Regions from separate parts of the Actinotalea fermentans genome, predicted to be linked through region 1. Evidence: riboswitches for the same ligand, from Rfam matches in the RefSeq annotation. Region 1 holds a riboswitch; each other region holds the start of a gene.
What was found. Region 1 has a riboswitch for cyclic di-AMP ahead of AFE02nite_RS08390 (C40 family peptidase). Riboswitches for the same ligand answer to the same signal wherever they lie in the genome.
Positions count from the first base shown of each region.

Region 2: linked by a shared signal. The riboswitch ahead of AFE02nite_RS15560 (C40 family peptidase) and the one ahead of AFE02nite_RS08390 (C40 family peptidase) in region 1 are both predicted to bind cyclic di-AMP.
Region 3: linked by a shared signal. The riboswitch ahead of AFE02nite_RS10145 (C40 family peptidase) and the one ahead of AFE02nite_RS08390 (C40 family peptidase) in region 1 are both predicted to bind cyclic di-AMP.

Region 1 covers NZ_BJYK01000004.1:237,190-240,452, forward strand. The annotation lists gene AFE02nite_RS17725 (HNH endonuclease) at 1-147, opposite strand, end outside; gene AFE02nite_RS08390 (C40 family peptidase) at 495-1,154, opposite strand; cyclic di-AMP (ydaO/yuaA leader) riboswitch at 1,248-1,420, opposite strand; gene AFE02nite_RS08395 (metal-dependent transcriptional regulator) at 1,621-2,334, opposite strand; gene serC (phosphoserine transaminase) at 2,429-3,263, shown strand, end outside.
Region 2 covers NZ_BJYK01000011.1:51,067-54,329, reverse strand. The annotation lists gene AFE02nite_RS15575 (multicopper oxidase domain-containing protein) at 1-834, shown strand, start outside; gene AFE02nite_RS15570 (hypothetical protein) at 831-1,268, shown strand; gene fdxA (ferredoxin) at 1,315-1,683, shown strand; cyclic di-AMP (ydaO/yuaA leader) riboswitch at 1,805-1,988, shown strand; gene AFE02nite_RS15560 (C40 family peptidase) at 1,991-2,764, shown strand; gene AFE02nite_RS15555 (cation diffusion facilitator family transporter) at 2,796-3,263, opposite strand, start outside.
Region 3 covers NZ_BJYK01000006.1:16,423-19,685, reverse strand. The annotation lists gene arsA (arsenical pump-driving ATPase) at 1-338, shown strand, start outside; gene AFE02nite_RS10145 (C40 family peptidase) at 350-1,114, opposite strand; cyclic di-AMP (ydaO/yuaA leader) riboswitch at 1,134-1,238, opposite strand; gene AFE02nite_RS10140 (prolipoprotein diacylglyceryl transferase) at 1,460-2,242, shown strand; gene AFE02nite_RS10135 (M23 family metallopeptidase) at 2,239-3,263, shown strand, end outside.

The DNA of each region.
Region 1 (3,263 bases):
CGTCGGGGGCACCGACGCCCGGAACGGGACGTGCACGTACCGCGTCAGGCAGAGCACCTGCGGCACGGGCAGGGCGAGGGCCGCCGAGTGGAGGTAGCGGCCGTCGGACTCGAGGACCACGGCCTTCCCGCTCAGGATCAGGCTCACGGCCCGGTGCAGGGTCACGATGCACAACGGCTCGCGACTGGCGTTGAGAAGGAGCGACCGGCGTGGGGTCGCGGGATGGTGGTCCTCCGTGGACTGGCTGTCCACCTGGAGGGCCGGGACGTACGTGGATCGCACGGCATGCCTCCCGTCCTGTCGGACCCGGCTGGCTGCAGGGTCCCGTGACGCAAGGTCAGAGTACGCGAGGCTCCTGGGAGCGCCCACGGATATCGGGCGGCGGGGCGGCATCCGGCGGACCACGCGCGGGAGGCGCCCCGGTGGCGACCGGAGATGCGCGAAGGCCCGCGGACACGTGGTCCGCGGGCCTTCGTCGCGACGGCGTCGTCAGCTCAGCCGGTGACCCGAACGAAGATCGGGTTGGACTGCCAGATCCCGCGGAACTGGATCGTCTTGCCGGGGCGCGGGGCGTCGATCTGGAGCCCGTCGCCCGCGTAGATGCCCACGTGACCGGGCGAGACGATGATGTCGCCCGGCTGCGGCTCGGTGACCCGCGTGCCGACGTCGTAGTAGGCGCCGGAGCTGCGCGGCAGGGAGATGCCGAGCTGGCCGTAGACGTAGGACACGAAGCCGGAGCAGTCGAAGCCGTCGGGCGAGGCGCCGCCGGCGACGTACGGGACGCCGACGTAGCGGGCCGCGATCTCGAGGACCGCGTTACCGGCCACCGACTGCGGGATGGCGTTGTTCACCGGGCGAGCGGCGGCGCGCGACGCGGCGGTGGACCGCTGCACCACGGGCTCGGGCTTCGGGTTGGCGGTGACGGTGATGTCGGGGGCGTCGAAGCCCCAGGCCACGGCCTCGGTGGGGACCTGCACCACCGGCGAGGTGGCGAGGGCGGCGCGCGCCTGCTCGGTGAGCGCGGCGACGTCGACGGGGGGAAGGGCGTTGGCGGGGCCCTCAGCGGGCGCGGCCGACGTCGGGATCGCCATCGTGGTGATGGCCAGACCGCTGGTCACGGCGACGGCGGCGGAGCGCCGGCCGACGTTGGCCATCCCAGTCGCGGCAGCGGCTGCGATGTCGTCCAGCGGTGTGAGCGGCCGACACGCTGCGCGGTGCCTGGCTCGGTTGGAGTCCGTCACGCGTACCTCTCCGATGCCTGCGAGGTGAGCTGTCGGGTTCGGGTGGGAGATCACCCGGTCCTGGTCGCTTGCGCTCCCGGGACTTCACCCCAAGGGCATCGGAGGCCGATGCCCGGATTGGTTCCCCCGCTCCTGCCATGCGTGTCGAACGGACCTGCGGGTGGTGGCAGGACTCGGCATCCACCCGAGGGCTCCGAAGAGGAGGGTTCCCCGAAGCGCTTCGCACAGTACCGGAGGCGTTCGGCGAATGTCACGCTCCGGTCACGGTGACGCGGCGCACATGTCACGACACGCCCGCCCACGGGGGCCGGAGCCGAGGGCGCGCCAGGACCTCCAGGGCCTTTGGTCCCAGGCCGACGGGGGCTCGCCCCCGCCTCCGTCACGCCCCGGCGTCCGCCACGAAGACGTGCCGCGCGATCTCCTCGGGCAGATCGATGACCTCGGCGGAACCCACGCCCGCGACGGTCACGTGCGCCGCCGACGGGCGCACCACGACCGCGGCGTCGGGCAGCACGCCCGCCGCGCGCAGCTCGCCGAGCAGGTCCGCGTCGACCTGCACGGGCTCGCCCAGCCGCGCCACGACGGCGGTCGCCTCGCCCACGCCGTCGAGCGAGCGGGCGAACGCGCTGAGGGAGACCACGCCGTCGAGGAAGGCGTTGGCGGGCTCGTGCTCGCCGAGCTCGTCCAGGCCCGGGATCGGGTTGCCGTACGGCGAGCGCTGAGGGTGGTCCAGGAGCTCCAGCAGCCGCTGCTCGACCCGCTCGCTCATCACGTGCTCCCAGCGGCACGCCTCGTCGTGCACGAGCGACCACTCGAGCCCGATGACGTCCGTGAGCAGCCGCTCGGCCAGCCGGTGCTTGCGCATGACGCGCGTGGCCTTGGCCAGGCCGTCGTCGGTGAGCTCGAGGTGGCGGTCGCCGCTGACGACGACCAGGCCGTCGCGCTCCATGCGCGCCACCGTCTGCGAGACCGTCGGGCCGGAGTGGCCCAGGCGCTCGGCGATGCGCGCCCGCAGCGGGACGATGCCCTCCTCGACCAGCTCGTAGACGGTCTTCAGGTACATCTCGGTGGTGTCGATCAGGTCGCCGCTCACGCCCCAAGGTTACGGTGCCGCGGCCCGCCGCCCCGGGACGCGGGCCCGCTGGACGTCCCGCGGGCCCGGGCGGCCCCGCGCCTAGAGTTGGCGCATGATCGACACGACGACCATCGAGATCCCCGCCGACCTGCTCCCCCGCGACGGTCGCTTCGGGTCCGGGCCGTCGAAGATCCGGCCCGAGCAGGTCGAGGCGCTGGCCGCCGCCGGTCGCACGCTCCTCGGCACGTCGCACCGCCAGGCGCCCGTGCGCGCCGTCGTGCGCCGCCTGCGCGAGGGCCTGGCCGAGCTCTTCGCGCTGCCGGAGGGGTACGAGGTGGTCCTCGGCAACGGCGGCTCGACGGCCTTCTGGGACCTCGCCACCTTCAGCCTGGTCCGCGACCGCGCTCAGCTGTGCACCTACGGCGAGTTCGGCACGTCGTTCGCCACCGCGGTGCGCCGCGCGCCGTTCCTGGCCGAGCCCGACGTGCGCACGGCCGACGTCGGCTCGCGCGTGCTCCCGGCCGCGGCGCCGGGGATCGACACCTACTGCTGGCCGCACAACGAGACCTCGACGGGCGTCGTCGCGCCCGTGCGGCGGCCCGAGGGGGCCGACGCCGACGCGCTGGTGCTCGTGGACGCGACGTCGGGCGCGGGCGGCCTCGCGGTCGACGTGCGGGAGACGGACGTCTATTACTTCGCCCCGCAGAAGTCGTTCGCGTCCGACGGCGGCCTGTGGCTCGCCCTGGCCTCGCCGGCCGCCGTGGCGCGGGCCGAGGCGCTCGAGGCCGACGGTCGCTGGGTGCCGCGGTTCCTGTCCTTCGCGACCGCCCTGACGAACTCCCGCCTCGACCAGACGCTGAACACCCCGGCGCTGGCCACCCTGCTGCTCATGGTCGAGCAGGTCGAGTGGATGCTCGCGAACGGCGGCCTCGCGTGGACCGCCGCCC
Region 2 (3,263 bases), on a different contig from region 1:
TACGACCCGCACCTGACCCCGCTGCCGGGCGGGACCGAGCACACCCTCCGGCTCGCGGTCACCGACTCCGACGTCGAGGTCGCCCCCGGCGTCCGGCAGACGCTGTGGACCTTCAACGGGACCGCGCCGGGCCCGACCCTGCACGGCCGGGTCGGCGACCTCTTCACGATCACCTTCGTCAACGACGCGAGCACCGGGCACGGCATCGACTTCCACGCGGGGTCGCTGGCGCCGGACGAGCCGATGCGCACGATCGACCCGGGCGAGGAGCTGACCTACCAGTTCGTCGCGCGCGGCTCGGGCGCGTGGCTCTACCACTGCAGCACGATGCCGATGGCGCTGCACATCGCCAACGGGATGTTCGGGGCGGTCGTCATCGACCCGCCGGACCTGCCGCCGGTGGACACCGAGCTGGTGCTGGTCCAGTCCGAGCTGTACCTCGCCGCGCAGGGCGGCAGCGCCGACGAGGCGGCGCTCGCGGCGGAGCGGCCGACCGCGGTCGTCTTCAACGGCTACGCCGACCAGTACGTGCACGCACCCGTGACGGTGGGCGTCGGCGACCGCGTGCGCATCTGGGTGGTCGACGCCGGCCCCCAGCGCGGGACGTCCTTCCACGTCGTCGGCGCCCAGTTCGACACGGTCTTCAAGGAGGGCGCCTACCTGCTGCGTCCGGGGAACGCCGAGCACGGGCTCGCGCAGGCGCTCGACCTCGCCCCCGGGCAGGGGGGGTTCGTGGAGCTCGTGCTCCCCGCGCCGGGCCACTACCCCTTCGTCGACCACGCGATGGTCGACGGCGAGCGGGGTGCCCGCGGGATCCTGGAGGCGGTCCCGTGAGCGTCTGGTCCCTCGTCCGGTTCGTGCACGTCGTCGGCGCGGTGATGTGGCTCGGCGGCCAGCTCACGGTCTCCGCGCTCGTCCTGCCGGTCGCGCGCCGGCGCCTCGACGAGCGCGTCCGGGCGGACCTCATGCGCACCCTGGGCACGCGCCTCGGCATCGCGACGGTCGTGGCGTTCGTGCCGCTGCAGCTCGCCACCGGTGTGCTGCTCGCCGCGCACAAGGGCGTCACCTGGGCGTCGCTGGCCGACCCCGGCTACGGGCGACTGCTGGCGGGCAAGCTCGTCGCGTTCGTCCTCGTCATGCTCGCCGCCGGGCTCCACGGCTGGGCGAACGGCGTCGGGCGGCGCACGCTGGCCCGAGCGCTCGCCGTCGGCTCGCTCGCGGGGTCGTTCGTGGTCGTCCTGCTCGCCACGGCCCTGCCGGCGAGCTGAGTCGGCGCCCGGGCCGCGGGCGCCGCGTCCAACGAGAGGAGGAGCCGTGACCTACGTCATCGGGGCACCGTGCATCGACGTCAAGGACCGTGCCTGCGTGGAGGAGTGCCCCGTCGACTGCATCTACGAGGGCGAGCGCTCCCTGTACATCCACCCCGACGAGTGCGTCGACTGCGGGGCCTGCGAACCGGTGTGCCCGGTCGAGGCGATCTACTACGAGGACGACCTGCCGACGGCGCTGATGCCCTACCTGGCGGACAACGCCGCGTTCTTCGAGCAGACCCTGCCCGGCATGCCCGCGCCGCTCGGGTCTCCGGGCGGCGCGGCGAAGCTCGGCACCGTCCCGTCCGACACGCCGCTCGTGGCCGGTCACGTCGTGCGCTCCGGGCTCGCCGGAGACGTGCACACCGAGTAGCGGGGCCCGGCGCGACGGCCCCGCGTTCGTGAAGGTTCTTCGAAGATGGCCGCCCCAGTTGCCCGATCGGCGGACTCTCGGGTTACCGTGTGCCCACCCCGCCACCGTTGGTGGGGCGTCGAGACGGCACGCCGAGTCCTGCCGCCCGTCTCGTCCCTCCACGTCAGTGCGGCAGGAGCGGGGGACCCAACTTCCGGGCGCGCAAGCGTCCTCGGGGTGAAGCCGGGGTCCTTCTCGAAGGGCCCGGCCGGGTGTTCTCCCACCCGAATCCGACAGCTCACCTCGTAGGCGGCAGGAGAGGTACTGCGTGTCCGAGTCGACCTCGCACGCCCGCCACCGCGCGGCGTGCCGTCCCCGAACGCCCCTGCAGGACGCGGTGCGCACCGCTGCGCGCGTCGCCGTCGCCGGTCGGCGCTACGGCATCGCCGTCGCGTCCTCGGGTCTGGTCATGTCCGTCACCCTGCCGGCGTCCGCCGCCGTGCCGGCCGACCACCCCGCCGACAGCACCCAGACCGTGCCCGGCGGCGCTGCCGCGGCCGTCGACGTCACCCAGCTGACGGCCGAGGCCCGGTCCGCGCTCGCGACGTCGCCGGTCGTCGAGGTGCCGACGGAGGTCGCCGCCTGGACGTTCGAGGCGCCGGCCATCACCGTCACCGCCAACCCGAAGCCGGAGCCCGTCGTCGAGCGGGCCACGTCGACGTCGCGCTCGCAGGCCCGCGCGACGGGCGGCGCGATCCCGGCGTCCGCCGTCGGCAGCGCGGTCATCGAAGTGGCTGCCCGCTACGTCGGAGTGCCGTACGTGTACGGCGGGACGACGCCGGACGGCTTCGACTGCTCGGGCTTCACCTCGTACGTGTACGCCCAGCTCGGCATCACGCTGCCGCGGACGTCGGGCGACCAGCGCTACGCCGGCGTCGAGGTGCCGCGCGACCAGGCCCAGCCCGGGGACCTCGTCTGGAGCCCGGGGCACATCGGCATCTACGCGGGCGACAACATGATGATCGACGCCCCGAGGCCGGGGAAGACGGTCCAGTTCCGCACGATGTGGCAGAGCAACCCGATCTTCATCCGCGTCGGCTGAGCGCCGCCGGCCCGGCCGGTCGCGGGTCGGGTCAGGCCGGCGCGTCCTGCGCGTGCGGCTCGACGTGCACGAGCGTCACGCACCGGGGGAGCGCGGCGGCCATGGCCGCCTCCAGCCGGTCGCTGAGCTCGTGCGCCTCGTGCACCGTCCAGGTGCCGGGGACGGCGATCTCGAGCGCGACCAGGCGCTGCCGGCCGGACTCGACGCTGCGCACCGAGCGGACCTCGACGCCCTCCTCCCGGAACTGCGCGAGGACGCCGTCGACGAGCTCGAGGTCCGCCGCCGGCAGGCGCGCGCTGAGCAGGCCGGCCAGGGACCGGCGCGCGAGCCCGTAGCCCGTCACGAGGATGTTCACGCCGACGGCCAGGGCGACGATCGGGTCCAGCGGCGCCCAGCCGGTCACCGCGACGAGCACCATCCCGACGAGCACGCCCGCAGACGTCCAGACGTCGGTGAGCAGGTGCTTGCCGTCGGCGATCAGGGTGATCGAGCGGTGCCG
Region 3 (3,263 bases), on a different contig from region 1:
ACCGCGCCGACGACGCCGCGACCTCGCTGTTCGCCGCCCTCGCCGACGAGCGGCGCACCCGCATCGTCCTGGTGGCCCTGCCCGAAGCGACGCCGGTGCACGAGGCGCTGGCCCTGCAGGACGACCTCGCCCGCTCAGGCCTGCGGCCGTGGACCTGGGTCGCCAACTCCTCCCTCGCCGCCGCGTCGCCCACCGACCCCGTGCTGCGCGCCCGGGCCGCCGACGAGGCCCGCTGGCTCCTGGAGATGACCGTCGCGAGCCCCCGGCGCCCCGTCGTGGTGCCCTGGCAGGGCGAAGTCCCCACCGGCGCCGACGCCCTACGGCGCCTCACCCCCTGAGGTGCGCCTGGTCACCCGGTGACGCGGATGAAGATCGGGTTCGTCTGCCACATCTCCCGGAACTGGACGCTCTTCCCGGGCCTCGGGGAGTCGATCATCATGTTGTCTCCCGCGTAGATCCCCACGTGCCCGGGGCTCCACACCAGGTCGCCGGGCTGTGCCTGATCCCGCGGGACCTCTACGCCGTCGTACCGCTGATCCCCTGACACGCGCGACAACGTGATCCCGAGCTGCGCGTAGACGTACGCCGTGAACCCGGAGCAGTCGAAGCCGTCGGGAGTGGTCCCGCCGTAGACGTAGGCAACGCCGACGTACCTCGCGGCGATCTCGATGACGGCGCTCCCTGCCGCCGATGCCGGGATCGCTCCGCCGGACGGCGCCTGTGCGCGCACCTCGGAGCGGGAAGCAGCCGGCGGGCGCGGTGCGACCGGCTCGGGCTTCGGGTTGGCGGTGACGGTGAGCGCCGGCGCCTCGAACGTCCACGGCTGGGCCTCGGTCGGGACGGAGACGGCCACCGACGTCGCCAGTGCCGAACGAGCCTGCGCGGTGAGCTGGGCGACGTCGACCGACTGCACGCCCTCGACCGGGTGGTCGGCGGGAACGGCGGCAGTCGCGGGTGCGGCGACGGACATGATGAGGCCGGACGACGCCAGGGCGACGCCGTAGCGGCGTCCCGCAGCTGTCGCCCGGACGACGAGCGTGCGTGCCGCGTCGTCCAGGGCCGTCTGGGGGCGGGATGCGGCCCGGTGGCGCGCACGAGGGGTCGGCTCAGACACGTGGTGCCTCCTGCCGCCTGCGAGGTGAGCTGTCGGGTTCGGGTGGGAGAACACCCGGCCGGGCCCGCATGGGACGCCGGCTTCACCCCGAGGACGCTGGTGCGCCCGAGGATGGGTCCCCCGCTCCTGCCGCCTCGTGGTCGTGGGCCGGGGCGGGCGGCAGGACTCGGCGTACCGCCTCGGCGCCCCACCGAGCGGCGGGGCTGGACCACGGTAAGCAGAGGCACCGCCCCCAGCGGAAGCCCCGGAGCGGTTCCTTGAGCGAACCTTCATGAAACGTGACGCCAGTTCTCAGCCTTGGCGCCCGAGAGTCGAGACCACGCAAAGCTCGTCCTCGGAGGCACCGTGCGACCCGTCCTCTTCAGCATCCTCGGCTTCGACGTCCAGACCTACGGCGTCAGCAAGGTGCTCGCCGCAGTGATCGGGGGACTCCTCCTCGCTTGGGCATTCGAGCAGCGGAACCTGCCGCGCGACTCGGCGTACTCCCTGGCGATGTGGGCGACCGTGTGGGGGTTCGTGGGCGGCAAGATCTACTACCTGCTCGAGCAGGCGCCGAACATCACGATGCACCACCTCGGCGGGATGGGCTTCACCTGGTACGGGGGGCTCATCGGTGGGGTCGCCGCCGCACTCGTGATCGTTCGCAGGCACGGGCTCCCACTGGCGCAGGTTGCCGGCGCGATGGCGGCTCCCCTGAGCGCGGCCTACGCCGTCGGACGCCTCGGCTGCCTCATCTCGGGCGACGGAACGTACGGCAGGCCGACCGACCTGCCGTGGGGCATGGCGTTCCCGAGCGGCGTGGTCGCGACCGACGTCCCCGTCCATCCCACGCCCCTCTACGAGGCGATCGCTGCGGCCCTGCTCGCGGTCGTGCTCTGGCAGTACTGGCGCCGCGCCGACCCCACCCGGACGTTCGCCCTCTACCTCCTGGGCAGCGGCCTCTCCCGGTTCGTCGTCGAGTTCCTGCGCATCAACGACCCGGTGCTGCTCGGCCTGACCCAGCCGCAGCTGTGGGCGGTGGCGAGCATGCTCGCCGGAGTCGGTCTCTGGGCCGCCGCCGGCCGTCGGCCGGCGACCGAGAGCGCACCGACGACGCCTCGCGAGACCGCCGAGGTCCTCTCGCGGTGATCACATCGCGCCGATGCGTCCCGCTCGGGATCGCGGTCGCCCTAGTCGCCGGCCTTGCGCTGGTCGGCCCTGCATCGGCGGACGAGTACGACGATCGTCGCGCTCAGGCCGAGGCGGAGCAGGACGCTGTGACCGACGCTCTGGGCGACATCGACGAGCTGCTCGAGGACACGGATGCAGCGCTCGTCCAGGCCTTCGCCGAGCTGACGGCGATCGAGGCTCAGCTCCCCGAGGCGCAGGCCGCCTACGAGCGCGCGGCCGGAGAGCTCGCCCGACTGACCGCCGAGTCAGCGATCCTCCAGCAGCGGCTGGACGCCGCCGGGGCCGAGGAGCGCCGCGTCGCGGATGCCCTCGAGGCCAACGCTGCGCGGACCGCCGAGGTTCGCGCAGCGCTCGGGGAGACGGCGCGGCAGGCCTACCGAGGAGAGCTGTCGCTCACTCCCGTCCGCGTCGTGGTCGAGGCCGACTCGCGATCCGACTTCCTCGCGCGCGCCGAGGCGGCGAAGCTCGCGGGCCGCCTTCAGTCGACCGCCCTTCGCGAAGCGGAGCAGCTAGCGGCCGTGGAGCGGAACCAAGGTCGCCGGCTGGCGGCGGTGCGTGCCGAGATCGCCGACCTCGACGCCGCGATGGACGTGCTCGTCGAGCGGGCTGCGGAAGAGGCTGCGCGGGCGGAAGAGAGGCGCGTCGAGCTGGAACGGCTCCTCGTCGACCAACGCACCCGCGCTGACGCGATCGAGGCTCAACGCGACGCCCAGCTGGCCCGCAAGGCCCAGTACGAAGCGCAGCAGGCAGCACTCGCGGCCGAGATCGCTGCAGTTCTCCGGGAGCAGGCGGCCAACCGCCCCCCGGCGGCCCCGCCGAGCACGCCCTCGTCCGGATGGCCTGCCAGTGGAGGCATGCTGGGCCCGCCGGTTCCGTCGGACCCTCCGGTCATCACCTCTCCGTACGGTTGGCGGATCCACCCCATCTACGGCTACCGCAAGCTGCACGCGGGGACCGACTTTCGTGCCTATTGCGGCAA